DNA from 3 places in the Pseudarthrobacter sp. NPDC055928 genome. Region 2 is predicted to be linked to each of the others. Evidence: riboswitches for the same ligand, from Rfam matches in the RefSeq annotation. Region 2 holds a riboswitch; each other region holds the start of a gene.

Region 1 (10,226 bases), on a different contig from region 2:
ACGTCCGCGATGCCGACAAACCGGGTCCCAACGCCGTCGAACTCGCTGCGGACAAAGCCCGGACGTGGGGGCGGCAGCTCACTGGGAGCATGGTGACCGCAGCTGACATAGGTAAACTCGGGCCACCATTTCTTGGGCCGCGCCGCTTCCTCGTAGCCGCACACGGCACATTCCAGATGAACCCACACAGGACGCTTCCCGGTGCGGTTTGCCCTCGATTGGACAAGCCAGGGCGGCGGGTTGTCCAGGATTTCGCCGAGGTCGGCTTCCGTCAGCCATTTTGGGATGCCGTGGCGTTGGGCCATCTCCAGGGGTACATCGAGGGCAATTGCCGCGTCACGTCTGCTAATCATCACAGTCAACGATACGGGACTGCGTTAGAGGCCGCCGCCGCCCACCAGGCAACCGGAAGCACAGAGTGCGCTGATTCAGCTAGGACGCAAGGGCGATACCCACAGCAGCAGCGGCGAATCCCGCGAGTAGATTGGCCGCCACGTTCAAGGCTGCAGCGGCAATCCGGGATTCAGCCAGCAGCCTGATGGTGGCGGTTGTCCACGAACTAAAAGTAGTCAGGCCGCCGGCGAGGCCAGTTGCCACAGCGGCATGGAGGTCTTCGGGCAGTCCCAGCCGTCCTGTCATTCCAACGGAGAGCCCTATGATCAGGCACCCGGCTACGTTGACCACCAGGGTGGCCCACGGCCAGTGCTGCGGCGTCCGACCGGCGGCGTCCTTGGCGCGCGGGCCCGTGGAGGTAGCGGCGGGCCGATGAGCGAACCAGCTGTCCACGGCGAAGCGCAGCAGAGCACCGGCCACGCCGAAGACGCCTACCAGCATTGCGGCGATCACGCAGGGGCTCCGGAGCGGTCGGCCAGCACTTTGCCCGTCCTCCAGCCAGCGGCCGCGGCGCCGAACCCCAGCAGAAGTGACAGGCCGAGGTACGCAATCCACACCAGGTGGAGGTTGGCACGGGAGAACTGATCCACCGCGAACACCACTGCGGAAAACGTCGTGAAGGATCCCAGCAGACCGGGCCCGAGCCCCGCCCGGAGCCAGAAAGCCGTGCGGGGCCTTGCGATCCAGAACGTCGTCAGGGCTGCCAGGACAAAGCTCCCGGCCACGTTGATGCCCAGCGTGGTCCAGGGCATCATTCCCGCGGCATCAGGGAAGGCCAGGCCTAGGCCGTACCGGAGTTCGGTCCCGAGGAGTCCGCCGCTGGCCACCGCCAGCCATGCACGCCAGCCAGGTGCCTCAGTGCCGGCCATTCAGCCGTTTCCGAGGACGCAGCCGGCGTGCGGCGCGTCGCTGTGCACCCACAAGGCCGAGGTGATTTCATCAGCGAGGTCATACTCCCGAGTCTTCCCCGCGGAGCTGATTCGCACTACAAGTGCCCCGCCAAATGGCTTGCGGCCCACTACCTCCACATCGGCGTCGAGGTCGATTTCCTCGGCAGACAGGTACCGGAGTAAGTCAGGGTTCTCATCGCTGATTCGAGTGATCCGGCCGGTGTGTCCCTGATCCAATTCATTCATCAGGTGGGCGTGTGGCATCCGGACCGTGCCATCGGCGCCGGGGATGGGGTCGCCGTGGGGATCCCGAAGTGGATTTCCCAGTTTCGCCGCCATCCGCTCAATAAATGTGTCCGAGACGGCGTGTTCGAGATGCTCGGCCTCATCATGGACCTCATCCCAGCTGTAGCCAAGTTGTTGGACCAGATAGGTTTCGATCAGCCGGTGCCGCCTGACCATGGAGAGCGCAAGCCGCACGCCGGCGTCGGTGAGGGTGATTGCGCTGTACGGCTTGTGGTCCACCAGGCCCTGGTCCTTGAGCTTGCGGACCATCTCGGACACGGAGGAGTTTGCCACACCCAGCCGTTGCGCAAGTTGGGAGGAGGTAATGGGTTTGTCCTGCCACTCCGTGAAGGAGTAGATGACCTTGACGTAGTCCTCGATGGAGGAGGAGGGCGCGCTGGTCTTCACGACACCAAGCCTACCCGTTGCGCGGAGGGCGTCACGCTTTTGCGGCCCGCCATGTCAGGGTGAGGTAGGGCAGTCCCAGGCCCGCGCCGGGGGAGTGTCCCAGATGGTCGTGGAGGTACCAGTCCAGGTTCGCGAGGACCTTGGCGCGGGTGGTATCGCCGGAACGGAGGTAGTAGCTCCGCGACTTGGCAAGCTCCATGATCTCTGTCGTGGTGAGCGCGTCTTCCCAGCGGGTGACATGGCTTTCCAGCTCCACGAACTCCGGTCCCAAGGGCGGCTGGAAGTGCGGCCGGTAGACATCCCCGGCGTGCATGATGCGGGAAAGCCGGTGAACCCAAGGGACTGAAGTGTCCAACTGGTTCCAGATCAGCCCCAACCTTCCGCCGGCGCGGAGAACCCGTGAAAGCTCCGTACTGGCGGCCAGTGGATCGCACCAGTGCCATGCCTGCGCCACGCTGACGACGTCGAATGAGGAGTCCGCGAATCCCGTCGCCTCGGCAGTGCCCACAGTGGCCGCAACGCCGGGGTGCAGGATCCGCAACTGGTCGAGCATGTCTGTGGAGGGGTCCACGGCGGAAACGATCAATCCGCGGTCGAGCAGCAGGACCGTGAATTTTCCGGTGCCGGCTCCCACGTCCAGGGCATCCCGGGCCCCCGCCGGAATAAGCCAGTCGGCCGAATCGCCGGGGTAACCGGGGCGCACGCGTTCGTAGTGTTCGCCTCCGTCCTGGAAGCTCTGACCAAGCTCCTGACGGCGTACGTCGTCAAGTTTGGGGCCACCCCGTGCCACGTGCAGCCTCCTTCGCCAGATGCCCTTGGGTATCCTTCGAATTTACCGCATGAGCCGGGTAACCCGGGTCAGTCGTCGATGCAGGGGGCAGCGCCTGCCGTGCCAGGCGTATTGGGTGCCCAGTCCGGGTATTTGCGGGTGTCGTTAGCCGGAACCCAGCGGCCCGAGTCAACCACATAGTCCCAGCCCAGGCCGGTTCGGCGGAGTTCCTCGATGCCAGCCAGCAGACGCTGGGCGTCTTCGAGGCGGGACCCAACGCCGAAGCTTGCCCGCAGGGAGCCGGACGGGAGGCCCAGGCGCTTCAGCAGGGGGTGGGCACAGAACCGGCCGTCGCGGAGGCCTACGCCGTGTTCTGCTGACAGGTAGGCAGCCACCAGGCCGGCGTCGTAGCCTTCGACCGAGAAGTTCACTACGCCGATGGTGTCGGTGTCCGGATCGGTGTCCTTGAAGATCTGGTGTACCGTCACGCCTTCGATCTTCTGCAGACCCTCCACCAGGAACGACCGGATAGCCGACTCGTGGGCGTGCCACCGGTCCTGATCCAGCGATGCGATGACCTGGGTGGCGCGAGCCAGCGTGGCGGCGCCCAGGACATTGGGCGAACCGCCCTCGTGCCGGGCTGGGCCGGTGGCCCAGCTGACGCCGTCGAGCCTGGCCTCCCGCACTGCGCCGCCGCCGGCAAGATGCGGCGTGCCCGCGTCGAGCCAGTCCGACCGCCCCACGAGGACGCCTGCGCCGAAGGGCGCGTAGAGCTTGTGGCCCGAGAAAGCGAGGTAGTCGACGTCGTCGGCGCTGATGTTGATCCGGCGATGCGGCGCGAGCTGCGCGGCATCGACGACGATCCGGGCGCCGTGCTGGTGGGCAAGGGCGGCGAGGGCACGGATGGGCAGGATTTCGCCGGTGACGTTGGAGGCGCCCGTGACGGCGAGCAGGCTGATTCCGCCCTGTTCCAGTTCGGCACCGAGGGCCTCGATGGTGCCGTCCACGGTGTCGGCCGCAACGACGCTGCGGTGCGGGACGCCCTGCCACGGCAGGAGGTTGGCGTGGTGCTCGATGTCGAGGTACAAAACCTCCCCCGTGGGGCGGCCGTCCGCGGACGGAAGGCACCCGGCGAGGAGGTTCAGGGAGTCCGTGGTGTTCCTGGTGAAGATGACGGAGTCACCGGGCCGGCCTCCCACGAAGTCACGCACGATGTTCCGGGCGTTCTCGTAGACGGACGTGCTGATCTGGGATGCGTAGCCGGCGCCGCGGTGGACGCTGGCGTAGAACGGCAGGATCTCGTTGAGGTAGGCGGAGACAACCGAGAGGGCCGGGGCGGAGGCGCCGTAGTCCAGGTTGGCGTAACGCACGTGGCCGCCCTGGATCAGCGGGGCCTGGATTTCGGCGCCGGTGACGGCGGAGAGCGGCCGTCCGGCAACGGCGAGCCGTTCGCTGAACAGGGCTGCGGTGTCGTTTGCGGCCAGGGTACGGACGGCGGAGTTGGGGGAGACGGTGGCTGTTGTCACAGAGACCTCACTTTAGAGGGACTCCCTGTCCCGGGAATCCGCGCTTGCCGGGTCCGTTCCGGACCGGCCTGGTCGTCACCCGGGGCACCCCACCGCGAATGGAGGGTTGCCGGCCAGCAAACCGGGGTTTCGCGCTGGCACTCGTGACCTGTTAAGAGCGTAGAACATGGGCGGGGCGGGCAGGAAGCCCGTCCGAATGTTAAGGCTTTTGTTACGCGCGGATGGAAATACCCATGGTTATCCGAAGATACGACGGCGGACGCCCCCATCAGGAGGCGTCCGCCGTTGATAATTCGGCACTTGGGCTGCTATAGGAGGTCGTCCAGGTCGGGGTTGAGCCGTTTGAGGACTTCCGAATGCAGGATGGAGTTCGTCGCAAGCGCGTTGCCGCCAAACGGACCGTCTTCACCCTCGAGGGAGGTGAAGCGGCCGCCGGCCTCCACCACGATCGGGACCAGTGCCGCCATGTCGTAGAGATTCAGCTCCGGCTCACACGCGATGTCCACGGAGCCTTCGGCCACCATGCAGTAGGACCAGAAGTCGCCGTAGGCACGCGTGCGCCAGACGTCTTCGGTGAGCCCAAGGAAGTCATCCAGGTTCCCGCGGTCCTTCCAGCCGCTCAGGCTGGAGTAAGACAGGGAAGCGTCCGAGAGTTTCGACACGTCTGAGACCTTTAGCCGGGTGGCCGCAGCCAGCGATCGGCCCATGTAGGCGCCTGCGCCCTTGGCAGCCCACCAGCGCTTGCCCAGGGCAGGGGCACTGACGACACCGACGACGGGCTCGCCTTCGTCCACAAGCGCAATCAGTGTTGCCCACACCGGTACGCCACGGACAAAGTTCTTGGTGCCGTCGATGGGGTCGATGATCCAACGCCGGGAGCCATGGCCTGAACTGCCGAATTCCTCGCCCAGGACCGCATCGCGGGGGCGGGAACGGGAAAGCTGGCCACGGATGGCTTCTTCGGCGGCCTTATCGGCATCAGTGACCGGGGTCAGGTCCGGCTTGGTCTCGACGTGGAGGTCCAGTGCCTTGAAGCGGCTCATGGTCTGGTCGTCCACGGAATCGGCCAGCACGTGGGCCAGGCGCAGGTCATCGTTGTAGCTCGAAGCGGGTTGGATCATGGTTCCAAACTACCGTCAAAGCGCCGTGTGGTTGGGGACCCCGGCTTCGGGCGGCGTCCTGAACAGCCTGGGCGCTGGTCCCAGCCGGCCGGGCGGGTCAGTTGACGCTGCCCAATTCCTTGGTTTCCTGCCCCTCCATGCGGGGATCGGTGCCGAGCAGGCGACGGAGGGACGCGAGCCTGGCAGGTCCGGTTGGGCCCGCATGGCCTTCGGCAACCCAGGAGTCCAGGCCGCAATTGACTGCGCTGGCATTGTGTTTGCAGCCGCGCTCGCACGCATCCGTGCCCGGTTCCAGGTCCGGAAAGGAGCGGAGGATGCGGTCTGCGTCGACATGCGCCAGTCCGAAAGACCGGATGCCGGGGGTGTCGATGATCCAGCTTCCAGCAGGGGCGTCGGCCAGCTTAAGGGCCAGGGCCGAGGAGGACGTGTGGCGTCCGCGGCCTGTCACGGCGTTGACTCCGCCAGTGGCTCGCTCGGCTCCGGTCAGGGCGTTCACCATGGTGGACTTGCCTACGCCTGAGTGCCCCAGCATCACCGTGACCTTGCCATCGAGGTAGGCCCGAAGCTGGGCGACGGCATCGCTGTCGAGGCGCGCCGAGAGCCCGTCGTCGGAGCGGGCATCGATGCCGGATGCAGCGGCGTCGGCCGTCCGGCTGATGATGACCGGGAAGTCCAGGTGCTCGTAGTTCGACAGAAGTTCGGCAGGGTCTTTGACATCGGCTTTCGTGACCAGCAGGATCGGCTCGATGCCGGCGTCGTAGGCGGCGACGAGTGCACGGTCAATGAAGCCGGTGCGTGGTTCGGGATTGGCCGCCGCCACCACAACAACGAGCTGGTCGGCGTTGGCCACGACTGCCCGTTCAACGGGGTCGGTATCATCGGCGCTGCGCCGCAGGAGCGTCCTGCGGTCCTGGATCCGGACCAGCCGGGCCAGCGTGTCCGGTTCCCCGGAGACATCTCCCACCAATGAAACGAAGTCGCCAGCGACCACGGGGGACCGGCGGAGTTCCCGTGCCCGTGCGGCGATGATGATGCGTTCTTCCCCTGAATCTTCGCCGACCACCGCTGTGTATCGGCCGCGGTCCACGGTAATGATCCGTCCTGTCACGGCATCATCGTGGCTGGGGCGGTCCTTGGTGCGGGGCCGGGAACCCTTCTTGCTGGGGCGGATCCGGACGTCGGATTCGTCCCAGGAGTCAGTGCTGCGTGCCACTATGCGTTACCAGCGGGTCCCGGCGTACCGGGTTCCTGGCCCTGCGCGATCATGTTTTCCCACAGCCGCGGGAAATCGGGCATGGTCTTGGCCGTGGTGGCGATGTCTTCTACTTCTATGCCCTCCACTGCGAGGCCCAGTATCGCCCCTGCAGTTGCCATTCGATGGTCCGCATAGCTGTGGACGACGCCGGAATGCAGCTTGGCCGGGCGGATCACCAGCCCGTCGCTGGTTTCCTCGGCGTCGCCGCCCAGCCGGTTGATCTCGGCGACCAGGGCGGCGAGCCGGTCAGTCTCATGGCCGCGGAGGTGTGCGATGCCGCTGAGCCGGGAGGGCCCGCTGGCAAGCGCGCACAGCGCCGCGACAGTGGGGGCAAGCTCACTGGTTTCATCAAAGTCGGCGCCCTTGATCTGAGCTCCGCCGGTGACCGTGAGGACGCCGTCGGACAGGCTGACCGTGGCGCCCATGTCCGCAAGGATACTGCGCCAGAGGTCACCCACCTGCGTGGTTCCAGTGGGCCAGTTGGGGATCCGGACCGTGCCGCTGGTGGCCAATGCGGCGGCCAAGAAAGGGCCGGCGTTGGAAAGGTCCTGCTCAATGCGCTGGTCAAACGCCCGGATGGTTCCTGGCGCCACGACCCAGTGATTGGGGACGGAATCATCCACGGACACGCCCACGCCGCGAAGGACTGCCACTGTCATGTTGATGTGGTCCAGACTCGGAACCGGCTTACCGACATGCTCCAGGTGCAGCCCCTCTGTAAAGCGTGCACCCACCAGCAGTAATGCAGAAACAAACTGGGACGAGGCACTGGCGTCGATCACCAGATGTCCGCCCCGGACTTCCCCGGTTCCGGCCACGTCAAAGGGCAGGGACGCCGGTGTCCCGCCGTCCTCTGCCGTCACGGCCACACCGAGCGCCTTCAGGGCTTCGATGATGGTCCCCATGGGGCGGTTCCTGGCGTGCGGATCGCCGTCGAACACGCTGACGCCGTTCCGCAGTGCAGCGAGCGGAGGAACAAAGCGCATGACGGTGCCGGCCAGTCCGCAGTCGATCCGGGCCAGCGACGACGGCGCGTCCTGGCTGAGGGGAACGACCTCAAGGTCCGGGCCGAAGGCTCCGTCGCCGGGAACTTCCGTGATGGAAGCCCCCAACTGCCGCAGGGCCTCAATCATCAGGGCGGAGTCCCTGGAGTGCAGCGGAGCGCGGAGCCGGGACGGTCCGTCAGCCAGCGCCGCCAGGACCAGGAACCGGTTGGTCAGGGATTTCGAACCCGGCACGGTCACGGTGGCATTGATGGGCCTGGTGGCGAACGGTGCGGGCCAGAGCGGAAGAGCTTCGGCAGCGTCAGGCTGCGAAAGGGCGGTAGTGGATCCGGTCATGCGTCCTTATGCCCCCGTTGCCTGGTCCACCACACGACGCACGGCCTTGTCGGCCTTGTGGAGTTTCTTCCCAGTGCTCTTGCGGGCGTCAGCTGCCAGGTGCGAAGCGCCCTTCCTGGCGTCGGCAGCGAGGTGTTCCGCCCGCCAGGCCAACCCTGGCTTACCGGCAGTATCCACCGAAGCCAGCAGGGCCCCGCCGCTCAGGGACAGGTTCTTCAGGAGCTGGTTGCGGCGTGCCACACGGGCCTCCTTGGTGCTGATGTCGGCGCTGCGCCATTCGACGAATGTGTTAAGGGCAGAGATGACCGTGAGCAGCGTCGCAGAGAACCGCGCGAACTTGCCCAGGCCAAACAGCACTCCGGCGCCCACCTGCACCCCGCCGATGACCCGGGCCAGTGTCTTGTCTTCCGTACGGAAAGGCAGTGAGGCCGTGGCTTTGCGCAGAAGCGGCGACAGCTGCTGGGCAGTGTCATCCGCGTTCTTGAGCTTATCCAGTCCTGCGAGTACGAAGCTGGATGCCAGCATGGGCCGGGCGAGGGTACGGACAAAGGACATGGATTTCCTCCTGGCTGGACGAACCGCGTCGAATGCGGCGGAGTCGGTTCTAGTCTTGCACTTTTGGGGAATATTTGCCCGCCACTAAAGGTTATGGATTGCGGGTCCGGCAGTGCCGGACGAATCACGGCGCACACTGCGCCATGGCGGTTGGGTTGCGGGCTGCAGGTCCGGGCGCATCGAACGGTACAGGGAAATGGAGTTGGCCTTTGGGGTTGGTGAAGGACGGCATGGACGTGGCAGGCCCCGTGGCGATGGAGGCTTTGGAAACCGGTGCCCCGGAGTACGGGTCGCCGCGTGCCCGGAGCGTCACAGTAGACTTGGGGGCGATGAGCACCCTGGATCCGGCCCTCGAGGCCATGTATGAGGCCTCCGGGCGCGAAGCCAAGACCGCGGATGTCTCACCGGACGCCGCGAAGTCAGGCGGAACGCCTGATGCCGCGCTGTTGCCGGACACGGCGGCCACAGAACCCGAAGCCCCGGCAGTTGACCTTGCCACGGAAAGCACGGAGGAGCGCCGGATTCGTTTTGAGCGCGATGCCATGCAGTACGTGGACCAGCTCTATTCAGCGGCCATGCGGATGGCGCGGAACCCCGCTGATGCCGAGGACCTTGTGCAGGAGGCCTACACCAAGGCATTTTCGGCCTTTCACCAGTACAAGCCCGGTACCAACCTCAAGGCGTGGCTGTACCGCATCCTGACCAATACCTACATCAATTTGTACCGCAAGCGGCAGCGCGAACCGCTGCAGTCCAACTCGGACACCATTGAGGATTGGCAACTCGCCAGGGCAGAGTCCCACACGTCCAGCGGGTTAAGGTCGGCCGAAGCAGAGGCCTTGGACCACCTGCCTGACACCGACGTCAAGAGGGCGCTGCAGGCCATTCCCGAAGAGTTCCGGCTCGCGGTGTATTTCGCCGACGTAGAAGGCTTCGCGTACAAAGAAATTTCAGACATCATGAACACGCCCATCGGCACTGTGATGTCCCGGCTCCACCGCGGCCGGAAAATGTTGCGGGACATGTTGGCGGAATATGCCGCCGAGCGGGGATTCAAAACCGCCGTCGATCCTCAGGAAACGGCCGGAAGCACACAACAGGAGAACAGGAAATGAGCGACTGCCAGGGATTGGGCGACTGCGACGACGCCCGGATGCAACGCATCTACGAATATCTTGACGGGGCACTGACCCGGGAAGACATCACGGACATCAAGCACCACCTCGATGACTGCCCGGAATGCACCCAGCAGTATGACCTCGAATGCGTCATCCGCAACATGGTCAAACGCTCCTGCACGGAAGCGGCACCGGAGAACCTGAAGAACGCCATCCTGGACCGGATCCATTCAATCCGTCCCGTCGAGGCCTGAGGGCACCGAACCGGCCACACACCGTAAGAGACGAAGAACCCCGGAAGCCATGTGACTTCCGGGGTTCTTCGTTTGAACCGTCATACCAAGCTTTTGCTTAGGTGTTGGGGCGCTTGCCGTGGTTCGCGCCGCCACGCTTACGGTCACGACGTTTACGTGCACGCTTGCTCATAGCTGGCCTCCTTAATGTTGGTACTCAAAAGAGCTGCCCTCAAGTCTCCCACATGATGGCACGGGCCGCGAACCAGGACCGCCTGTGAAGCGGCCGCTCAGCCCGGCAGGGAATTCCGGATGGAAATGCGGGCCTGGTCA
Region 2 (10,226 bases):
AAACTCTGCCTCTCCGGGCTGACCGCCGTGATCGACGCGGCCCGGATGATCCGCGCCGGGGAGGCTGATTTCGTCGTGGCCGCCGGCCAGGAATCCATGACCAACGCCCCGCACCTACTGCCCCGCCTGCGTACCGGCGTGGCCATCGGCGATACCCCGCTGGTCGATTCCCTGAACCACGACGCCCTCCAGGATCCCATCTCCGGAATCCTGCAGGGCGCCGCCACCGATGCCGGCAATGCCGAGCGCGGCATCAGCCGCGGGGAGCAGGACGAAGTTGCCGCCCGCTCCCACCAGAGGGCCGAAGCAGCGCGGAATGCAGGACTGCTCGCCGAAGAGATCGTTCCCCTGGATATCCCGCAGCGCCGCGGCCCTGCCGTCACCGTCGATGCCGATGAGGGGATCCGGCCGGGCACGACGGCGGAGGCCCTGGCGGCGCTTAAGCCCGCCTTCTCCACGGCCGACTCAGCCACCATCACCGCAGGTTCCGCCTCTCCCCTCTCCGACGGCGCGGCCGCCGTCGTGGTGGCCAGCAAGGCGGCCGCCGAACGGGCGGGGCTCACCTGGATTGCCGAGATCGGCGCCCACGGGCAGACAGCCGGGCCGGACGGCTCTTTGCATTCCCAGCCGTCGCGCGCCATCGAAAGAGCACTCCGCGCAGAAGGGATTTCGGTGGAGGACCTGGACTTGGTGGAAATCAACGAAGCGTTCGCCTCGGTGATCATCCAGTCAGCCCAGGACCTTGGCATTTCTGCGGAGAAGATCAACGCCGAGGGCGGGGCGATCGCGCTGGGCCACCCCGTCGGCGCCTCGGGGGCACGGCTGGTCCTGCACCAGGCCCTGGCGCTGAAACGGCGCGGCGGCGGCATCGGCGTCGTGGCCTTGTGCGGCGGCGGCGGCCAGGGCGAGGCCCTCATCCTCAGGGCCTGACGCCCGTCCCCACGGGCGTCGCCGCTGCTCAGGCCCCGGTACCCGCCAGTATTAGCAACGGCACCAGGCGCTCGGCACACGAGACCAGGACAAGCGTCCTGGGCCCCGCGCCGGCCCGGTTGTTAACCCCGGTGTCGTCGCACCAATCCAGGTTGTACGGGTGCGCCCCCACTGCCGCCTTGCCGGGAGCCGCGCCCGGCGGGACGGTGAACACGAAAGTAAACGCGCCGTCGTCGCTCATGGGTGCGAGTTCCTCCAGCATCAGCGATCCAAAGGCGTCCCGCACCGTCACCTGGACCTGCGCGTTTTGCCCGTAGCGGGCATCGCAGTTGGTGTCCTGCGCGCTGACCGTAACCTGCTCACCGGGTTTGGCTTCCGACGGCGTGACTGTGTACGCGGGCGGCATGCAGGGCGGCGGCGCGAAGACGTCCCGGCACCCACTCAACCCCGTGGCCACCGTGGCCAGTACGAGGAATGCAGCGGCAGTCCTCAAACGCGCGAATACAGCCAGTCCCCGCCCAGATTTCCCCATGGACTGATTGTCCCGTCCGCGTGACGGCCGCGGAAGCACGTGTTGGTTACGGAACATGACGACGGCGGCGGTGCGGCCAGGCGGGCCAAGTGTTACGTTTTTGAGGAGTAATGAGAACCGGCGCCAAGCCCTGACTGGCCGGTCGGCAACCCTCCCTTTCGCGGCGGGGTGCCTCAGGTGAATACTCGGCATATCGACATTCGAGTTGCAAGCGTGAGAGAAGGAGATCCGTCGTGTCTGACGCACCTGCCCCTGAAGAAAAACTGTCGTACCGGCTCATCACAGGCCCGGACGACCGTAATTTCTGTGAGCGGATTTCCACCGCCCTGGCCGAAGGCTATGTCCTGCATGGCAGCCCGGCTGCCACGTCCAACGGCGGCCAGGTGATTGTGGCGCAGGCACTCATCCTCCCGGCCGCCATCGCCAGTGCGGACGCCGCCGTCGCCACCGCTGTGGAAGACCTTGAGTTCGAAGGCGAGGGCCACGCGTGAGCTACGCCGGAGACCTCACCCCGCAGGAAGCCTGGACCAAGCTGGAGCAGGGCGCCATCCTGGTGGATGTCCGCACCGAGGGTGAGTGGGCGCACATCGGCATCCCTGACACCAAGGCAACCGACAACGACCCCCTGTTCATCCAGTGGACGTTCCCCGGCGGCATTCCCAACCCCGAGTTCCTCACCGACCTGAGGCAGCAGGCGCCGGAGGACACCGGCACCGAACTCCTGTTCATCTGCCGCTCAGGCCAGCGCTCCATCTCCGCTGCCATCGCCGCAACCCAAGCCGGCTTCACCTCCTACAACGTCCTGGAGGGCTTCGAAGGCGAACCGGACCGCTACGGCGAGCGCACCGTCAACGGCTGGAAGAACCGCGGCTTGCCAACCAACCTGGGAAAGAACTAAGTGACCTTCAACGAAGATGCCGCCGGCTGGAGCCCTGACACCCAGGCCGTCCGCGGCGGGCTGGACCGCACCAACTTCCAGGAAACCACCGAACCGGTGTTCCTGAACTCCGGATTCGTCTACGAGTCCGCCGCCGCAGCGGAGCGCGCCTTCACCGGCGAGGACGAGCGCTTTGTCTACTCCCGCTACGGCAACCCGTCCGTGGCCACCTTCCAGGAACGGCTCCGCCTGCTCGAAGGCACTGAAGCGTGCTTCGCGACGGCGTCGGGAATGTCCGCCGTGTTCACCGCCCTGGGTGCCCTGCTAGCCGCTGGCGACCGCGTAGTGGCAGCCCGCTCACTGTTCGGCTCCTGCTTTGTGATCCTGAACGAGATCCTGCCCCGCTGGGGTGTTGAGACGGTGTTCGTCGACGGACCGGACCTGGAGCAGTGGCGTGCGGCCCTGTCGGAGCCCACCACGGCAGTGTTCTTCGAATCGCCGTCCAACCCGATGCAGGAAATCGTGGACATCGCCGCGGTCAGCGAACTGGCGCACGCCGCCGGCGCTACCGTCGTCGTCGACAACGTCTTTGCCACACCCCTGCTGCAGCGCTGCGGCCAGCTCGGCGCGGACGTGATTGTGTACTCGGGCACCAAGCACATCGACGGCCAGGGCCGGGTCATGGGCGGCGCCATCCTGGGCACCAAGGAATTCATCGACGGGCCGGTCAAGCAGCTCATGCGGCACACCGGCCCGTCGCTGTCCGCCTTCAACGCCTGGGTACTTACCAAGGGCTTGGAAACCATGGCCCTGCGCGTGAACCATTCCTCAGCCACGGCGCTGCGGCTGGCCGAATGGCTCGAACAGCAGCCTGCCGTCAGCTGGGTCAAGTACCCCATGCTGAAATCGCACCCGCAGTACGAGCTCGCGGCCAAGCAGATGAAGGCCGGCGGGACCGTCCTCACCCTGGAGCTCGCGACGACGGACGGCCGCTCCGGCAAGGACGCCGCCTTTGCGCTGCTGGACGCGCTGCGGATCATCGACATCTCCAACAACCTGGGCGATGCCAAGTCCCTCATCACGCACCCGGCCACCACCACCCACCGTGCCATGGGTCCCGAAGGCCGCGCCGCCATCGGCCTCAGCGACGGCGTGGTGCGGCTGTCCGTGGGCCTTGAGGACGCGGACGACCTCATCCGCGACCTGGAACAGGCGCTCAAGCAGATTTGATCGGCGCCTGCTTACGGGGCGGAATTGACCACTGAGGTCTCAACCGAGGTCCAAGCGGTCGCTGTTCCGGCTGGGAAGGTCTCGCCAGCTGTTAGCGTGACCACTCGTTCTCCGATCAGCAGCCCTGTGTCGGGATCAATGATGATGTCCGTCCGCGTTTCCCTGTCCGGATGCTCGATCCCGATCGCTGTGCCTACCTTGCCGTCTAGGTTCGCCTCCTTGTCTACGACGGTGACTCCGGGAATGAGCGCGGCCGCTTTGTACAGTGCAGCGCGAAGGTCCGCCGGGACGACTCCGGTCTGCAGGGCGGCGGCGATGCTTTCCAGCGTTTCGGCTTCCGGCCTGCCTTGTTTGCCTCGCTGTCGAATGGTGTCCAGGAGTGCCTGGGGGTCGCGGGGCAGATTCTTCACGCCTTCCTCCAGGGGCAAGCCGGCGAACAGCAGCCGCGGTACTCCGTAGAAGTTACCTCCCGGTGCCCGGAGCAGTTCTCCCGCGCCGTGGGGGTTTTCAGACTGGGATTGCTGGTATTTGGTGGCCTCTGCTTTGGATTCCTCGGTGAAGAACGTCGTTGGGATGCGGGCTTCGCGGTTCCAGATCCATTCGGAGGCATGGTCGGCTGGGACATAAAGCTGGTCCGAAGATTTGTCCAGCCACTCCACCGAACGGCCGCCTGCTCCGGGGTCCCCCAAAGCGACTCCGGCGGCGTAGACCGCTGTGGTCTCGATCTTCAGGTACTGGCCGGGTCCCACTTCCGGGTCAGAGGTCTGGATGGTTGCTTCGGCCGGCACCAACAGTCGATCCCCCGCTACGTTCCTGCTACCCTGGCTGGATTTCGAGGTTAACACCTACTGTGTCCCCTGCGGTGATGCGGGCCGCAGTCCTGATCGCTTTCTTCACCGGCAGCAGGTAGGAGCCGGACTTGCTGTCCGGGAAGACTGAGGTTTGCCACGTGTGGCCGGAAATTTCGGCTGTGACTTTGACCGAGCCGAAGCCCTTCCGGAGCGGGGCCGCTTCCTCGCGGAGGTCGTCGGCAATGACCTCCGGGAGGGTGAGGAAGTGCCATCCGGCTTCTCCCGGGTAGAGCCACAATTCGGCACGGAACGAGTACGACGACGTCACGGCCTGAGTATGGCATGGCACCTTTCCCAATGCAGCAGCTGTTGTGGGCACGGCGGATGCGGCTGGTCAGGCCCCGGGTTGGCGGAGTTGCCGGAACGCCGTCTCCCGGACTGCGTCGGAGAGCTGGTTGAGCACCGGGGAGTCGATCTTCCACCGCTGCCAATACAAGGCCACATCGACAGGGTGCGCCGGGGCCAGTTCGATGAGTGCGGCGCCCCGAATGTCGGCCAGGCACTGCTGCTCCGGCAACAGCCCCCACCCCAATCCCAGGCGGATTGCCTGCGCGAACTCTGCCGACGTCGGCACATAGTGCCGCGGTGCGTTCAGTTCCGTTCCGGTCAGGTTGCGAAAGAACCCCTCCTGCAGGTCGTCCTTGCGGTCAAAGTCCACCACCGGGGCAAGGCTGCCGGCCCTGAGGTCAGGGCCGTCCGGCCACCATCGCCGGACATAGCCGGGACTGGCGACCGCGCGGTATCTCAAGGCTCCCAGCAGTGCCACGCTGCAGCCCTGCACCGGGTCCGGACTAGCGGTCACAGCGGCCATCACCGTCCCGGCGCGCAGTAGCTGCGTGGAATGCTGTTCGTCTTCCCTGTGGATTTCAAAGAATGCGCCGAGCTCCGGTGGAAGGCCTGCGAGCGCGGGCAGGAACCACGTGGACAGCGAATCTGCGTTCACCACCAGGGGAATGGGCGTGCCCGGCCTGTCGCTGCTCTCGCCGAGCTCCCGCGACGCATCCCACTCCAGTTGACGGACCTGCCGGGCGAACCGAAGAACCGCTTCCCCTGCCGGGGTGGGCCGCACGGGACTGGTCCGCTGGAACAGGATCTGCCCGGCCGCATCCTCCATTGCCTTGAGCCGCTGGGAAACTGCCGAGGGCGTGACAACCAGGATCCTGGCTGCGGCCTCCAGCGTTCCTTCCTCCACCACCGCGGCAAACGTCCGGAGCTGTTCCAGCTGAAAGGTTCTCATTAGCAATCCTTAGGACGCGTAAAAATGTTTAGCTGGAGTAATCATATGGTCCGCCGTACGTTGGATGACATGGATCTGACTGCACTTCTGGCCCCCATCGTGCTCGGCTTCGGCACCGGGCTTGCCCTCATCGTGGCTATCGGCAGCCAAAACGCGTTTGTCCTCCGGCAGGGCATCCGGGGTGAGCACGTAGCCGCCGTCGTGCTGGTCTGCAGTGTCTCCGACGCGCTGCTCATCGCCGCTGGGATCGCCGGGATCGGGGCACTCATTCACGCTAACCCGGTAGTAGTGGACGTGGCGCGCTACGCCGGCGCCATTTTCCTGCTGGGATACGGTGCCATGGCCGCCCGCAGGGCGATCCGCCCCGGCGCGCTCACAGCTTCGGGACAACATCCGGCCCTCAGCGCCGGGGCGGCCATCTCCACGGTCCTGGCCCTGACCTGGCTCAACCCGCACGTCTACCTGGATACCGTCCTGCTGCTCGGTTCGGTGGCCAACCAGCAGGCCCAGGATCTGCGCTGGTGGTTTGGGGCCGGTGCCATCGTCGCCAGCATTGCGTGGTTCAGCGCGCTGGGGTTCGGCGCCCGGGTCCTGCGCCCGTTCTTTGCTCGCCCGTCCTCCTGGCGCGTCCTCGACGGCCTGATCGCCGTCGTGATGCTGGGCTTGGGCGTGCGACTGGCGATCGGTGCATGATGGCGGGCCCCGCTGGCCTTAACCCTGTTGACCACGGCGGCACGTCGGCGTAGCTTCATGGTCACTACGCGCTGAGCTGGGCCATCGCATCCGCCGGACCGGGAGGCAGCCATGCACGGGAAGCAGGCACTGCGGGGCAACAGGCCGTATCAGAAGGCCGGAACAGTCATCGTTGCGGCCAGCTGCTGTTGGGGCGTGGGCATTTCCTTCGTGGGAATGGTGCACGCCACCCAGGACCCGGCAGCGCGGCTGGCCATGCTGCAGCGCAGCCGGGGGCCATGGATCGCCGGGCAGTTCCTCGCCGCCGCAGGGACCGCAGCGGTGCCCATCGGCTTCGTCCGATTCGCCCAGGCCCTCAGATCCGGCCCCGCGAAGACCCTCGCCACCGGTGCAGCGGCCGCCCTCGTCGCGGGCGCACCCCTGTTCGTTGTTGCCCTTGCGGACCGGGCATCGGATTTGGACAAGTTCGCGTACCGGAGGGGTCCCAGCTGGCCGTTCCTGACCTGCTCCGGCCTCCACATCGGCGCGCTGGCCGCCTTGGGTGCAGGCCTCCTGCTGTCGCCGTTGAAACCCTGGACCGGCATCACGGCGGCGGCGAGTGCTCCCGCCTTCGGCGCCATCCTGGCAGGGACAAAGGACATCCCGCCGTTTGTTTTCTACTTGGTGGAGGCCGCGGTGGGCGCCCAGCTCATGCGTTATGAAGAACCCGCTGCCCCGGTTGCGGACACAGCGGACGCCGGGAGGCTAGGACTGGCGCACCCTTAGCAGTTCGGGGGCAGCATCGACCTCGGGCAGCCCGGAAGTTCCGCGCATTGTGATGCCCACGGCGTAGGAGACTACCGCAGCCAACCCGCCGTCGTCGGGCGGTGATTTTTCCAGCACCGAGTCCCAGACCCTACGCTGTTCAGCCGACCCGGTACCGCGGGCAATGATGTCCTCAACGCCCTGCCGGGCCAGGGACAGCTCGCCTTGTTCCTGGAGGACCGGCGCGAGGTAATCCACCAGGGATCGCACCACATCGACGGCGGGGGCAGGTCTGAACGTACCGAAATCCAGCAGTTCACCACCCAATCCGCTGCTGCTTGCCTGCCACGCGGCCATCCGGAGAAGGACGGTGGGGACCGGCGCCGGCTCGACGCCGTCGCGCCATTCCCTGCTGGCCGATTCAACCATGGCCCGCACCAGTACCGCGATCAGGGCGGCGTCCTCCGCGCGCAGGCAGACGTCGGCCACGCGGACCTCCACAGTGGGGTGGTTCCGGGACAGGCGGGCATCAAAGTAGAGCATGCCCTCGTCCAGCATCACGCCACTGTCCAACAGGCGCGTCACCACTCGCCGGTACGCGGAGTACGTGCCGTAAATGCCCGCGGGACCGGACGTGGGCCACCTGTTCCAGGCCTGCGTCCGGTAGCTCTCAAATCCTGTAGGCATCCCATTCCAGAAGGGCGAGTTGGCACTCAAGGCGGTGAGGACGGCCAGCTTGTCCCGGATCCTGTCCAGCACGGCTACGCCCTCATCGGGCGATTCGATGAAGGTATGGACGTGGAATCCGCACGTCAGCTGCTCCTGAGCGGTCAGGCCGTACCGTTCCAGCATCCGTGCATAGCGCGGGTCCGGGGTGGTGTGGGTGGTGGAGCCGAGCGGCGACGTGGCCAGCGCGGCAACCCTGGCGCCATTCTTGAGCGCGGCCTGATCGGCCAGCAGCCGACCCGCCCGGATCTGCGGCAGCAGTTCGGAGTACTGGAGGCACGGCCGCGTCTGGGTCTCGATCTGCTCAAGCTTGAGCTCGGCGCTCAGGCCCAGCTCGTCGTCGTCGTATACGGTCTTGTCTTGGGTCTCCAGTGCATGCGGATTCTCCGGCGCGTCGTCGGCCGCGAGCCGCCGGCCGGACAGCAGGGCATCCGCCAGAGCAAGGGGCGCCCCTGTGTCCGGATCAACGATCAGGAGCTCTTCCTCGACGCCGAATGTTCGCATGCCTCTATTCTGCTTCAACGCCGCCACGCTTGGCGGGGTTGGGGCCGATCATGACGAACCGCGAACTATTCGACGCATTCTGCTCCATCATTCCTGCTTTGGGACAACGAGGGCCCTGAAGGCCGGGCGCGTTGTCCTGGTCCCGCGAATGATGGTGCAAAATCCCCGGGGGGACAGCTCCTCCACAGTTGGGGTTGTCCACATAGCGACGCTCCACCGGCCAGGCGCGGGCAAAACCGTGGCTAGCTCAATCCATGGATCCTTTGGACTTTTTGATATCCCTGGGCGGCGTGGCGCGGGTTGGCACGCTGCGGCGGGAAGGGTACTCAGCCCGCGACGTGCGGAGCCTGGGAACGGCCGGGGCCATCCAGCCCAGAAAAGGGGTCTGGGCACTACCGGATGCGAACCCCGAATTCAGGCAGGCAATCATCGACGATTCGCTCCTGACTTGCGCCTCGAGCGCGTCCTACTACGGGCTATGGCTCAAGGACAGGCCCGGCGGGCTGCACCTGGCCAGCCGACACAGGCGCAGCAAGTGCCGCCCCAGGCACGGCCGCCTCCGCTTCGAACAACACCAGCGCCTGCCCATCGCCAGCCCTGAAGACACGGTCATCCACGCGTTGACCTGCCTCCCGGAAGTCGACGCTGTGGCAATCGCGCAGTCCGCCATGCAACAGCACGGGATTGACCGCGCACTCCTCGAATCCGAACTGACAGCCAAGTATTTCGGAACAGCGCGGAAACGTTTGGCGAAGGCAGACGGCTTGTCCGAGTCGGTACCGGAGATCAGTGCCAGACTTCTTTTCGAATCGGCAGGGCTAGCGTTCCGCAGGCAGGTCCAGATACCAGGTGTAGGGCGCGTGGACATCCTGATCGACGGCTGGCTGATTGTCGAAATCAATGGCTTCCAGTTCCACAGTTCACGTGCGGCCTGGCGCAAGGATATGTCCCGGTCCAACGTCGCCCAGGTCCAGGGCTACTCTGTCCTGAGCTACGCTCCGGAGCAGATCTGGAACAGTCCGGAGACGGTCCTGAAGGAAATCCGCGCTGTGCTGGAACGCGGGCGTCCCCGCGGGTGACGGATCCTGCCCCATCATTTCGTCTGCGCGGGCCCGCAACCCCGGGGTTCCGCAGCCTAACGGACAGGCGCCCCGAATGATGGAGCAGAATCGTTCACAATCAGTCCTGGAAGTATTCGATTTTCGCCCCGATGGTGTTCAACCGCTCAGCCAGGTCCTCATAGCCGCGCTCGATCACGTAGATGTTCCGCAGCTCGGAGACGCCGCGGGCCGCCAGCATGGCCAGCAGCAGGCAAGCGGCCGGGCGGAGTGCCGGCGGGCAGCCCACCTCCGCGGCGCGCCAACGTGTGGGTCCCGTGACGTAGATCCGGTGCGGGTCCAGGAGCTGCACCTGGGCACCCAACCGGTTCAGCTCCGTGAGGTAGATGGCCCGGTTCTCGTAAACCCAGTCGTGGATCATGGTTTGGCCCTCGGCGTTGGCCGCGATCACCGCAAAGAACGGCAGGTTATCGATGTTCAGCCCGGGGAACGGCATGGGGTGGATTTTGTCCTCCGGCGCCCGCAGCTCGGACGGCTTGGTTGTGACATCCACCAGGCGGGTTCGGCCATTGCGGGCCATGTACTCTCCGGAAACCTCCAGCTTCTGGCCCATCTGCCCCAGCGTTGCCAGCTCAATTTCCATGAACTCGATGGGGACGCGGCGGATGGTCACCTCCGAGTTGGTGACGATGCCGGCCGTGATCAGGCTCATCGCCTCGATGGGATCCTCGGATGGGAAATATTCAATGTCGACGTCGATGTGCGGCTGCCCGGTGATCTTCAAGGTGGTGGTGCCCACGCCGTCGATGCTCACTCCCAGCATCTGCAGGTAGAAGCAGAGGTC
Region 3 (10,226 bases), on a different contig from region 2:
CCGCCCAGATCCTCGCCGGGCAGGGCTCCGGGACCGGCGTCGACCACAGTCCGGCATTCCGGACAGCGGAGGCGCTGGCCGCCACGCGCTGGTCCATTCGGCGTTGAAGAATAGACTCATGAGCACCCTGATCACCAATATCGCCGAGCTGATGACCCAGGACCTGGAACACCGGGTCCTGAAAAACGCCGCCATAGTGGTCGAAGGGGAACGGATTGCGTGGCTGGGTGCCGCCGCCTCAGCCCCGGCCGCCGATGACACCGTCGATGCCGGCGGCCGCGCGGTGCTGCCCGGCTGGGTTGACTCGCATACGCACCTGGTCTTCGCCGGCGACCGCACCGCGGAGTTCGAAGCACGGATGGCGGGAGAGTCCTATTCGGCCGGTGGGATCGCTGTTACCGTCGACGCCACCCGGCAGACGTCCGATTTCGACCTCACGAGGCTGGCGATGGCACGGGTTTCCGAGGCCGTCTCCCTGGGCACCACGTATCTCGAAACGAAGACCGGGTACGGGCTGGACACCGAAAACGAGGCCCGGAGTGCCCGGATCGCCTCCACCGTGGTCGACGAAGTCACCTACCTGGGCGCACACCTGGTACCCGCCGGCTCGGACGCCGATGCCTACACAGAGCTCGTCTGCGGGCCCATGCTGGACGCCGTCCGCCCCTATGTCCGCTGGGCGGACGTCTTCTGTGAGGAGGGGGCCTTCACTGCGGAGCAGTCCCGCCGCGTACTTGAGGCGTGCCGGGATGCCGGGCTGGGGATCCGGGTACACGGCAACCAGCTGGGCCAGGGCCCCGGGGTGCAGCTGGCGGTGGATCTGGGCGCGGCGAGCGTGGACCACGTCAACTACCTGTCGGCTGAAGACGTAGCCGCGCTGGCTGAGAGTTGGGCTGGCTGGGACCCCGCAACGGGCACCGGCGTGCGCGGGACCGTCGCCACGTGCCTTCCCGCCTGCGACCTTTCTACCCGGCAGGCGCTGCCCCCGGCACGGGCAATGCTGGACGCCGGGGTGCAGCTGGCGCTGGCGTCCAACTGCAACCCCGGCACCTCCTACACCAGTTCCATGGCCTTCTGTGTGGCAACGGCCGTGCTGCAGATGCGGCTCAGCGTCCATGAGGCGGTCCGGGCCGCGACGTACGGCGGCGCGCTGGCGTTGCACCGGGACTCCGGGCACGACGCCGACGGCGAACGGGCGGTGGGATCCCTCGCCGTCGGACACCGGGCGGATCTGCACATGCTCAACGCACCCTCCGCCACCCATCTCGCCTACCGCCCGGGCATGCCGCTCACGTACGCTGTGTGGCGGGCGGGTGTACGGGTGCGCTGAGCCTCAGGCAGTTTTTGACGCTTTATGATCGTTGCGGGTCTGATACAATCAGAAAACGTCATAATCGAGTGACTGTTTGACGCTGAGAGGCCCCCATGACCCGTACCGACCGCCTGACGGCCATCTTGGATATCCTCGCGAAGACCGGCCAGGTCGAGGTTGAGGAGATCGTCTCACAGCTTGCTGTTTCGCCCGCCACGGCCCGCCGCGACCTGGACAGCCTGGCCAAGAGGCGGCTGCTGACCCGCACCCGGGGCGGCGCCACCACCGGAGCGCTCGCCTACGACCTTCCCGGGCGATACAACCGAGACGACCACGCCGAAGCCAAGGAACAAATCGCCCAGGCGGCCTCGGCACTGATCAGGCCCGGGGCCGTGATCGGCCTGTGCGGCGGCACCACCAGCACCGCCCTGGCGCAGATCCTGGCAACCCGCGAGGACCTCAACGCCCCCGCCAACCAGCCAACGCTGACCGTCGTCACCAATGCGATCAACATCGCCTCGCAGCTGGCCGTCCGGCCCAACATCAAGGTCATGGTGACCGGCGGCATCCTGAATCCCCGCTCCTACGAGCTCGTGGGACCGTACACGGACATCATCATGCAGAAGGTGGTCCTGGATATCGCCTTCATCGGAGTCAACGGCATCGACCCGATAGTTGGCCCCACGAACACCGGGGAAGGGGAGGCATCGGTGAACGCACTCCTCGCCAGCCGGGCGCGCGTGTCCTACGTGCTGGCCGATTCCTCCAAGGTGGGTGTACGTGCCTTCGCCACTATGGACGGCTATGACTTCACCCGCCTCATCACCGATGCCGGGATTTCTGCCGAGGACAAGGCCGCATTCGAGGCCAACGGAACCGAAGTGATCGTGGCGCCGCATTAGGACGCCACAGCGCTAGAACACCATGGGCGGGGCGTCCAGGACCGTCTCGTCCACCCGGCGTTCCACCCACTGGCTGAACGGAATGTCCAGTTCGTACTTGTCCGCGTCAGTCCGCACCAGGGTCCGCACGTCGGCGTTGTCCGGGTTGTTGAGGGACTCGAAGTACTCCACCGACCAGTGGAACCAACGCATGCAAAACAGCCGCATCGTCAGCCCGTGGGTCACCAGCAGGGTGTTGGGCGCGTAGTCCGGTTTGGACCAGTGGCGGTAGAGGGTTTCCATAAAGGAGGAGATCCGGTCGTAGACATCGGAGCCGGACTCGCCTTCGCGGAAGCGGTAGAAGAAGTGGCCGTAGGCGTTGCGCAGTTCCTTCTGGTCCTCGATGTCTCCGCTGATCTGGAAGTTGGCCCAGTCCTGTTCCCGGAGGCGCGGCTCTTCGATCACCCGTTCCGTAAGGTTGCCGAGGTTGAGTGCTTCCAGGGTTTGATGGGCACGCAGGTACGGCGACACATAGACGCAGACCTGGCGGCCATCAAGTTCCCGGCGGATCCGTTCGCCTGCCTCGGTGGCCTGCTCCAGGCCCAGGGGAGTCAGCGGGATACGGTAGTCCGGCACGCGGTTGTAAATGGACGTATCAGCGTTGGCCATGGACTGGCCATGCCGGATCATGATGATTTTCCCTGGCGCGCTCATAAGCCCCAAGCATAAGTCCTGTGCCCACGCCCTCCCGGGAAGCCCAAATCAGGAAAGAACCAGAAACTGCAGGCAAGATGGGAACATGCTGGTTCCCTCCCGCCGTCGGCTGCGGCTCGAAGTATGGATCGTCCTGGGCCTGTCGCTGGGGCAGTCCGCTGTCTACTCAGTGGTGCAGCTGCTGGATAAGATGACGCGCGCCCCGCTGGCTGAAGGTACCTCCACGCTTAACCGCTCACAGAGCACCCGCGAATACTTTGATCTCACCTACCAGCTGCTGGACATCATCTTCGCGTTGGTTCCGGTCTTGCTGGTCATCTACTTCCTCACTGACCACCGGCAGTCCACCTCCGGGGCCCCGCAGGGCGGCTCGGCGTTCCGGAAGCTCGGCTTCGACTTTGCCCGGCCCGGTCGCGACATGCTCCAGGGGCTGGGCCTCGCAGCGCTGATCGGCGTTCCGTCCCTCGGCCTATATGCTGCGGGCCGGGCCCTGGGCATCACCACCGCCATCATCCCCAGCGCACTGGATGCGTACTGGTGGACGGTGCCTGTGCTGATCCTGTCCGCCCTGCGGCATGCCGTCGTGGAGGAAGTCATTGTGGTGGGGTACCTCCTGAACCGCTTCGGCGCGTTCGGCTGGAGCGTTCCGCTGGCGATCTTCGCCAGTTCCATGCTGCGCGGCAGCTACCACCTCTACCAGGGCTTCGGGCCCTTCATTGGGAACGCTGTGATGGGGGTGGTCTTCGCCTGGCTGTACACCAGGACCCGGCGCGTTATGCCGCTGGTCATTGCCCACGCCCTGCTGGACATCGTGGCGTTTGTCGGCTTCAGCCTCTTTGGGAAGGCCGTCGGCCTCGGTTAGGCAGACTAAGGCCGGGGAAGTTAACCGGGGAAGTTAAAGGGATTCGGCCGCCATCGGTGGGTGGCATCGTTGGCACCCGCTGATGGCGGCCGAAGTATGTTGCCGGGCATGGCTGCCCGACGGGCCGTGCTGGCCCGGCGGAAGAAAGCAATCAGATGGTGACTGCTCCGGAGGCGGTCTCGAACGTGACGGACAGGATGCCAGGGGTCCCGTGCGGAGCTACCCAGTCCACGGCGACGTCTTCAAGTGGCTTCTCCACCGGTTCGCCCAGCCATTCGGTCACCCGTGCAGCGGAACCGGCGATGGTCAGGCAGGACATCTTGACATTGCTGTCATAGGCGTTGGACGGGTGGAGGGCGGGATCGCCTTCCCACTTGAGCATGTACGGGACCTGCGGGTCCGCGATCAGGCCCAGGATGCCGATCTGCTTCCAGACCAGTTCGCGGCCGTCGGGAAACTTGCGGTTTCCGTTGACCGCGGAGCGGCCGAGGCGTGCTTCGAAGGGGGCGAGGTCGTCAACTTCGACGCACCACCCCATCCAGCCGCCGCCGGCAGCGGAGCGTGCCCGGACGGCCTGTCCGAACGGTGCCTTGTCCGATGCCGGGTGGTCAAGCACCTCGACTACTTCCAGATATTTGTGCCCCGCGAGAGGGATGATCATGTTCCGGGTTCCGAAACGGGGGTGCACTCCGCCCTTTACGGCTTCAACGCCGAGGGCGGACGAAATACGTTCGGTGGTGGCAGCCAGGCCATCGTGTTCACAGGCGTAAGAGACGTGATCCATGCGCATGCCCTCATCTTGGCACTTTGTGATCGGGCTCTCAGCTAAGGGTATCCTTACCAACTTTCGGGTGCGTCACGAGTGGACATCGGGCTTTCCATCACCCCCGGGAAGAGCGCCGGGTGACCATGTTCGTCACAATGCTGTTGCGCGCCGTCGAACGGTTCCTACACTGAACGCAGGTCATGAGCGCCAGCGCCAAGCCCCGGCTCGCTGGCCGGCAACCCTCCATCCGCGGTGGGGTGCCCCGGGTGAGGACCTGGCTGCCCCGCAACGGCCGGGCGGCAAGCGCGGCCCGTGGTGCTCCCAGCATGCCGGGCCCATGTCAAAGGAGCCTTGAATGTCCGACGGATGGTCTTTTGAAACCCGCCAGATCCACGCCGGCCAGGAGCCGGACAGCGCCACAGGGGCGCGTGCCCTCCCGATCTACCAGACGACGTCGTTCGTCTTCCCGAGTGCCGAAAGCGCCGCCAACCGCTTCGCGCTCGCAGAATTGGCACCGATCTATACGCGGATCGGCAACCCCACCCAGGACGCCGTGGAGCAACGGATCGCCAGCCTGGAAGGCGGGTTGGCTGCCCTCCTGTTGAGCTCGGGGCAGGCGGCCGAAACCTTCGCCATCCTCAATATCGCCGAAGCCGGGGACCATGTGGTGGCAAGCCCCAGCCTTTATGGCGGCACGTACAACCTGCTGGGGTACACGCTGAAGAAGTTCGGCATCTCGGTGACGTTCGTGGAGGACCCGGATAACCTGGACCAGTGGCGCGAGGCCGTCCGCCCGAACACCAAACTGTTCTTTGCCGAGGTCGTGTCCAACCCGCGCCAGGATGTCCTCGATATCGAAGGGGTGTCCCGGACCGCCCACGAGGCCGGCGTTCCGTTGGTGGTGGACAATACGCTCTCCACGCCGTACCTCATACGCCCGCTGGAGTGGGGCGCCGATATTGTGGTCCACTCGGCCACCAAATACCTTGGCGGACACGGATCGGCGATCGCGGGGGTGATCGTGGACTCCGGCAACTTCGACTTCGGTCAAGACCCGGATAGGTTCCCTGGTTTCAACACCCCGGATCCCACCTACAACGGGCTGGTCTATGCCCGTGACCTTGGCGCCGGCGGCGCCTTGGGCGCCAACCTGTCCTACATCCTCAAAGCCCGCGTCCAGCTCCTCCGAGACCTCGGCTCCGCAGTATCGCCCTTCAACGCCTTCCTCATCGCCCAGGGCCTGGAGACGCTGAGCTTGCGGGTGGAGCGGCACGTTGAGAACGCCGTTGCGGTGGCGCAGTGGCTGGAAGCCCGTGACGACGTCGAGTCGGTAGCGTACGCGGGGCTGCCTTCGAGCCCCTGGTACGAGCGCGGACGCAAGTACGGCCCCAAGGGCACAGGAGCCGTGGTGGCCTTCAACCTGGCCGGCGGGGCCGAGGCGGGCAAGCGGTTTGTGGACGCCTTGGAGCTCCACAGCCATGTGGCGAACATCGGCGACGTCAGGTCCCTGGTCATCCACCCTGCGTCCACCACCCATAGCCAGCTCTCCCCGGAGCAGCAGGCAATTGCGGGCGTTACGCCGGGGCTGGTCCGCCTCTCCGTGGGCATCGAACACATCGATGACATCCTGGCGGACCTGGAGGCAGGTTTCCGGGCGGCCAAGGCGGCTCTCTAAGGCGGTTTCAGCGCCGGATTCCCGGCCCCGGGAGTCCGGCGCCCGGCAGGAGAGGCATTGTGGAGTCACAAACCAGTCACACTCTTAGCCAGATCCGGGGCTGGTTTCGTACACTCGGAGAAGGTCATGAGTGCCAGCGACAGCCCCGGCTTGCTGGCCGGCAACCCTCCTTTCGCGGCGGGGTGCCCCGGGTGAAGACCTGGCCTGCCGGTCATTCGACGGCGGGCAAGCGCGTAGAAAAGGTCTCCACATGACGATTACCGTCTCCCGTACCGCAGTACCCGAAAACGGCGTGGTCCGTTACGCCAGCATCGGCGGCCTTGAATTGGAAGCGGGCGGATACCTGCCCGAGGTCACGCTCGCCTATGAAACGTGGGGAACGCTCAATGAGGACGGCTCCAACGCCGTCCTCATTGAGCACGCCCTGACCGGCAGCACGCACGTGACACGCGGTGACAGCGACGAGCCGGGCTGGTGGGAGCAACTTGCCGGTCCAGGCGCGCCGGTGGACACGGACAGGTTCTTTGTGGTGTCCATCAACATTGTGGGCGGCTGCTACGGTTCCACCGGGCCGTCCTCGCCTGCTCCCGACGGCCGGCCCTGGGGTTCCCGCTTTCCGCTGGTGACCCTCCGTGACAGCACCGCCGCCGAGGCCCGGTTGGCGGACCAGCTGGGCATTCGGAGCTGGTACGCGGTGCTGGGCGGTTCCATGGGCGGTGCCCGTGCCTTGGAGTGGGCGCTCATTTACCCCGAACGGGTGGAGCGTTGCGCCGTGATCTCGATCGGTGCCGCCAGCACCGCCGAGCAGATCGCCTTTGCGCAGGCCCAGACGCTCGCCATCCGCCAGGACGCCAACTTCAACGGTGGCGACTACTATGGAGGGCCTTTCCCGGAGGACGGGCTGGCCCTGGCGCGGCGGATCGCCCACATCACCTATCGATCAGCCCAGGAGTTCGATGGGCGGTTCGGGCGGACGGCCCAGACTCCCGAAACGCCGCTGCGGGCAGCCGCGCTGGGGGACCGTGGGCGCTACCAGGTGGAGAGTTACCTTGACCACCAGGGCAGCAAGCTTGTCCGCCGCTTTGATGCCAACAGCTACATCGCCATCACCGAGGCCCTCATGAGCCACGACGTCTGCCGGGGGAGGGGAACCCTCAACGAAACCCTGGCGAGGGCGTCCGCAAAGTTCTTTGTTGCCGCGGTGGACTCGGACCGGCTTTACTTCCCGTCGCAGTCGCAGGAGCTCGCTGCCGCGCTTCCGGGAGCCGTGGATGTCCACGTTATCGAAGCGCCCATTGGCCACGACGGCTTCCTGACGGAGATCGGCCAGCTGGGGAGCCAACTCCGGAAGAATTTCCTGGTCTGACCGGGCGCCTCACGGCGCCACGAACGTTCCGGAAGCCTAGGAAGCCGGCTGGTCAGCCGTCCATGATTTCGGAGCGCCGCTTCATGTATTCGTCCACGGCCATCTCGCCGTTGCTGTACTGCTGGTCCAGTTCCGCGAGTTTGCGGGCCCGGTAGCCTTGGGGGGCCGACGGCGGCGGGGGAGTTGCAGGGGCGGCAGGCTTTTGGGGTGCCTCCGCTGCCTGTCCCGGCACAGGCTGGCCGTAGGGCGGGAACTGCTGGTCTGCGGGCGGCACTGGCATCATGGGCGGCAGCGGCTGGCTGGGCGGCAGGGGCTGCGGGCCGTTGATCTGGCGGAATCCGCCGCTCATGTAATCCTGCTGCGTGTAGCCGTCCCGCGGCTGGCGGCTCTGGGGCCCGGGGAACTGGCCCCCGCCCGGAAACTGGTCGGGGTAACGCCCGGAAAAGCTCTGGTCCTGGTTCCGCTTGTTGACGGATTTCCGGTACATCCGCATCGCCATCGGAATCAGGAACGACAAAATGATGATCCAGAAGAACAAGCTGTTCACGGTGTAACGCCTCTCATGTGTGTCCTTCCAGCTTAGCCCCGGACGGCACCCGGACCGCGGGGATGCCCAGGAAAGCCGCATACCTGTCCACGGCGTCGCCGATGGCAACGTCCAGCGCAGAGCCTGGTGCCGGATCGGTGGAGGCGAACAGCCGGATATCCAGTTCGCAGCGGCCCGAAAGCAGTGTGTGCCGCCAGGAGCCCGCCATCCGACCGTCCAGCAGCACCACGTGCATCAGGGCACCGTCGACAGGAAGCGCCGGGGCGGAGCCGCCCAGGTAGTGCCTTGTTGCGGAGTAGCCCATCACATATTCGTCGTAGCACTGGATGAGGTCGATCCGAGGTCCGCTGGGCTGGCTGCCGGTCTCGTCACCGGAGCCGCCAGGCCCGGCATTGTGATAGAACACCACGCCGTCAATCGCCGTTGTGCCGAGGGCCCCGGGATCCCGGTCCAGGGCAAGAAGCACGCCCTGCCGGACATCGGCCATCGTGAGCCCCGACCAGTCGGCGCAATCTTTGACCGTCGCGGGGCCGCGGCTCGTGAAATACCGCACGGCGAGTTCGGCCAGCGCGTTTTCCCGGGTGGGAACTTTCACAGGTCCCGCCGGGACCCGCTCGTCAAAGTGGGCGTAGGTCTGCTTCAGAGCACCGCCCCGGCTCCGCACCGGCGAACCACTCACCAGCACGCCGCTGATTTCGGCGTGCATGATCAGGTAGGCGAGTTCCAGTCCTTTTCCCGCGTAGCCGGCAGACTGAAGAGTGGCCGCGAGCTGTTCCCGGGTCTTGTGGTTTCCGCCGGCGACGGCCCTGGCCAGCACCTCCCCGCTCCGGGCGGCCACGGCGGCGTCGATGCCGGTGCGGCGGTACATGCCTGCATTGCCTTGGTGGAGCCGGGGCGCGGACAATGCCAGCAGCCACCGCAGATCGTCCCGGTGGACGAAATGCCAGGTGGGCCGGAGGATATGCGTGCGCAGGATCCGGCCGTCTGCTACGGCCTCCTCGACGTCCGCGGCCGTGGCGGCTGGTCCTCCATCGGTGGAACGGTCCAGGTCCCCGAAGGTGTGCTGCGAGGCGCGCTGCGCCAGGCTCCAGCGGGCGTAGGGAAATTCCTGTGCCTGCACGGCCAGCAGCTTGCGCAGGGCAGCCTCGGGAGATTCCGCGGCCGATCCCCGGAGCATCTGGGACCGGAGACGCAGCCGCACCACCGTATCCGGTTCCATGGCCATCCCCCGTTGCACCCTGCCGGCCCCGGGCCGTTCCGCCGCTAGTGCCGGCCCGCGTCGGTGGAACCGAGCGGACCTTCACCGGATCCCAAGGGGACGCCCGGACCGAACACGGGTCCCGGCGTCGGGCGCTTAGCGGTGATCCCATCGCCGGAGGAACGGTGACGGAGCCTCCGCACTACCCACGGCACAAAGTATTCGCGTGCCCACACAAGGTCCCCGGTGCGGGCCTCACGCCAGGTGCGGGGTGGCAGCGGCTTGGGCTGCAGCGGCTCCAGTGTATGGCTGACGTTGAGTGCGTCCAGGACCATGGCCGCGATGGTGTGGTGTCCCAGAGGAGAGAAGTGCAGCCGGTCCTCGTCCCACATCTGCGGGTCGCTGAGCTGCCGCAGGGACCACATGTCGGCGATGATGGCGTCATGCCGGGCCGCGACGGTCCGCAGGTTCTCGTTATAGATGGCCACCTTGCTGCGGACCCGGCCCAGGACTGACGACCCGGTGTCCGGGCCGTTGAAGAGCACCACCGTGGCTCCGCCCATGCCCAATATCTGCACCACAGAATCGAGCTTCTCCGCGAGGGCGTCGGGGTCGCCGCCGGGCCGGATGAGGTCGTTCCCGCCGGCCGACAGCGTCACCAAGTCAGGCTTCAGGGCAAGGCACGGTGCAAGCTGCTGGTCCACGATCTGCTGGAGGAGCCTGCCCCGCACGGCGAGGTTGGCGTAGGCGAAATCCTCCTGGCCCCGGCCCAGCTCCTCTGCTACCCGGTCAGCCCAGCCGCGGTAGCCACCGGGGCGGGACGGTTCGGGGTCGCCGATCCCCTCCGTGAAGGAGTCGCCCATGGCCACATAGCGGGTCCAGGGATGGGATTCCACAGCGGAAGG

Evidence for each region. Region 2 has a riboswitch for S-adenosylmethionine ahead of ACFC25_RS15930 (DUF1737 domain-containing protein). Riboswitches for the same ligand answer to the same signal wherever they lie in the genome.
Region 1: it holds a riboswitch for S-adenosylmethionine, as region 2 does, so the genes downstream of both, ACFC25_RS04090 (aminotransferase class V-fold PLP-dependent enzyme) here and ACFC25_RS15930 (DUF1737 domain-containing protein) in region 2, are expected to answer to the same signal.
Region 3: it holds a riboswitch for S-adenosylmethionine, as region 2 does, so the genes downstream of both, ACFC25_RS14755 (bifunctional o-acetylhomoserine/o-acetylserine sulfhydrylase) here and ACFC25_RS15930 (DUF1737 domain-containing protein) in region 2, are expected to answer to the same signal.

What each region holds. Positions count from the first base shown of each region.
Region 1 covers NZ_JBHJZH010000002.1:207,679-217,904, reverse strand. The annotation lists gene ACFC25_RS04115 (hypothetical protein) at 1-353, opposite strand, end outside; gene ACFC25_RS04110 (fluoride efflux transporter FluC) at 433-843, opposite strand; gene ACFC25_RS04105 (fluoride efflux transporter FluC) at 843-1,262, opposite strand; gene ACFC25_RS04100 (metal-dependent transcriptional regulator) at 1,263-1,976, opposite strand; gene ACFC25_RS04095 (class I SAM-dependent methyltransferase) at 2,008-2,766, opposite strand; gene ACFC25_RS04090 (aminotransferase class V-fold PLP-dependent enzyme) at 2,835-4,271, opposite strand; SAM riboswitch class IV at 4,307-4,420, opposite strand; gene hisN (histidinol-phosphatase) at 4,580-5,392, opposite strand; gene ACFC25_RS04080 (ribosome small subunit-dependent GTPase A) at 5,490-6,605, opposite strand; gene aroA (3-phosphoshikimate 1-carboxyvinyltransferase) at 6,605-7,987, opposite strand; gene ACFC25_RS04070 (DoxX family protein) at 7,994-8,542, opposite strand; gene ACFC25_RS04065 (sigma-70 family RNA polymerase sigma factor) at 8,872-9,657, shown strand; gene rsrA (mycothiol system anti-sigma-R factor) at 9,654-9,914, shown strand; gene ACFC25_RS04055 (50S ribosomal protein bL37) at 10,012-10,086, opposite strand; gene ACFC25_RS04050 (PadR family transcriptional regulator) at 10,184-10,226, opposite strand, start outside.
Region 2 covers NZ_JBHJZH010000013.1:24,668-34,893, reverse strand. The annotation lists gene ACFC25_RS15940 (acetyl-CoA C-acyltransferase) at 1-930, shown strand, start outside; gene ACFC25_RS15935 (hypothetical protein) at 959-1,462, opposite strand; SAM riboswitch class IV at 1,569-1,682, shown strand; gene ACFC25_RS15930 (DUF1737 domain-containing protein) at 1,696-1,953, shown strand; gene ACFC25_RS15925 (rhodanese-like domain-containing protein) at 1,950-2,360, shown strand; gene ACFC25_RS15920 (O-succinylhomoserine sulfhydrylase) at 2,361-3,569, shown strand; gene ACFC25_RS15915 (hypothetical protein) at 3,581-4,357, opposite strand; gene ACFC25_RS15910 (DUF1905 domain-containing protein) at 4,386-4,688, opposite strand; gene ACFC25_RS15905 (LysR family transcriptional regulator ArgP) at 4,755-5,657, opposite strand; gene ACFC25_RS15900 (LysE/ArgO family amino acid transporter) at 5,727-6,350, shown strand; gene ACFC25_RS15895 (hypothetical protein) at 6,462-7,115, shown strand; gene ACFC25_RS15890 (glutamate--cysteine ligase) at 7,095-8,324, opposite strand; gene ACFC25_RS15885 (endonuclease domain-containing protein) at 8,588-9,403, shown strand; gene ACFC25_RS15880 (UDP-N-acetylglucosamine 1-carboxyvinyltransferase) at 9,504-10,226, opposite strand, start outside.
Region 3 covers NZ_JBHJZH010000011.1:126,145-136,370, reverse strand. The annotation lists gene ACFC25_RS14785 (NAD(P)/FAD-dependent oxidoreductase) at 1-107, shown strand, start outside; gene hutI (imidazolonepropionase) at 119-1,330, shown strand; gene ACFC25_RS14775 (DeoR/GlpR family DNA-binding transcription regulator) at 1,426-2,214, shown strand; gene ACFC25_RS14770 (histidine phosphatase family protein) at 2,227-2,907, opposite strand; gene ACFC25_RS14765 (type II CAAX endopeptidase family protein) at 2,993-3,769, shown strand; gene ACFC25_RS14760 (VOC family protein) at 3,921-4,559, opposite strand; SAM riboswitch class IV at 4,732-4,847, shown strand; gene ACFC25_RS14755 (bifunctional o-acetylhomoserine/o-acetylserine sulfhydrylase) at 4,891-6,210, shown strand; SAM riboswitch class IV at 6,333-6,448, shown strand; gene ACFC25_RS14750 (homoserine O-acetyltransferase) at 6,461-7,576, shown strand; gene ACFC25_RS14745 (hypothetical protein) at 7,629-8,123, opposite strand; gene ACFC25_RS14740 (winged helix DNA-binding domain-containing protein) at 8,137-9,342, opposite strand; gene ACFC25_RS14735 (SGNH/GDSL hydrolase family protein) at 9,387-10,226, opposite strand, start outside.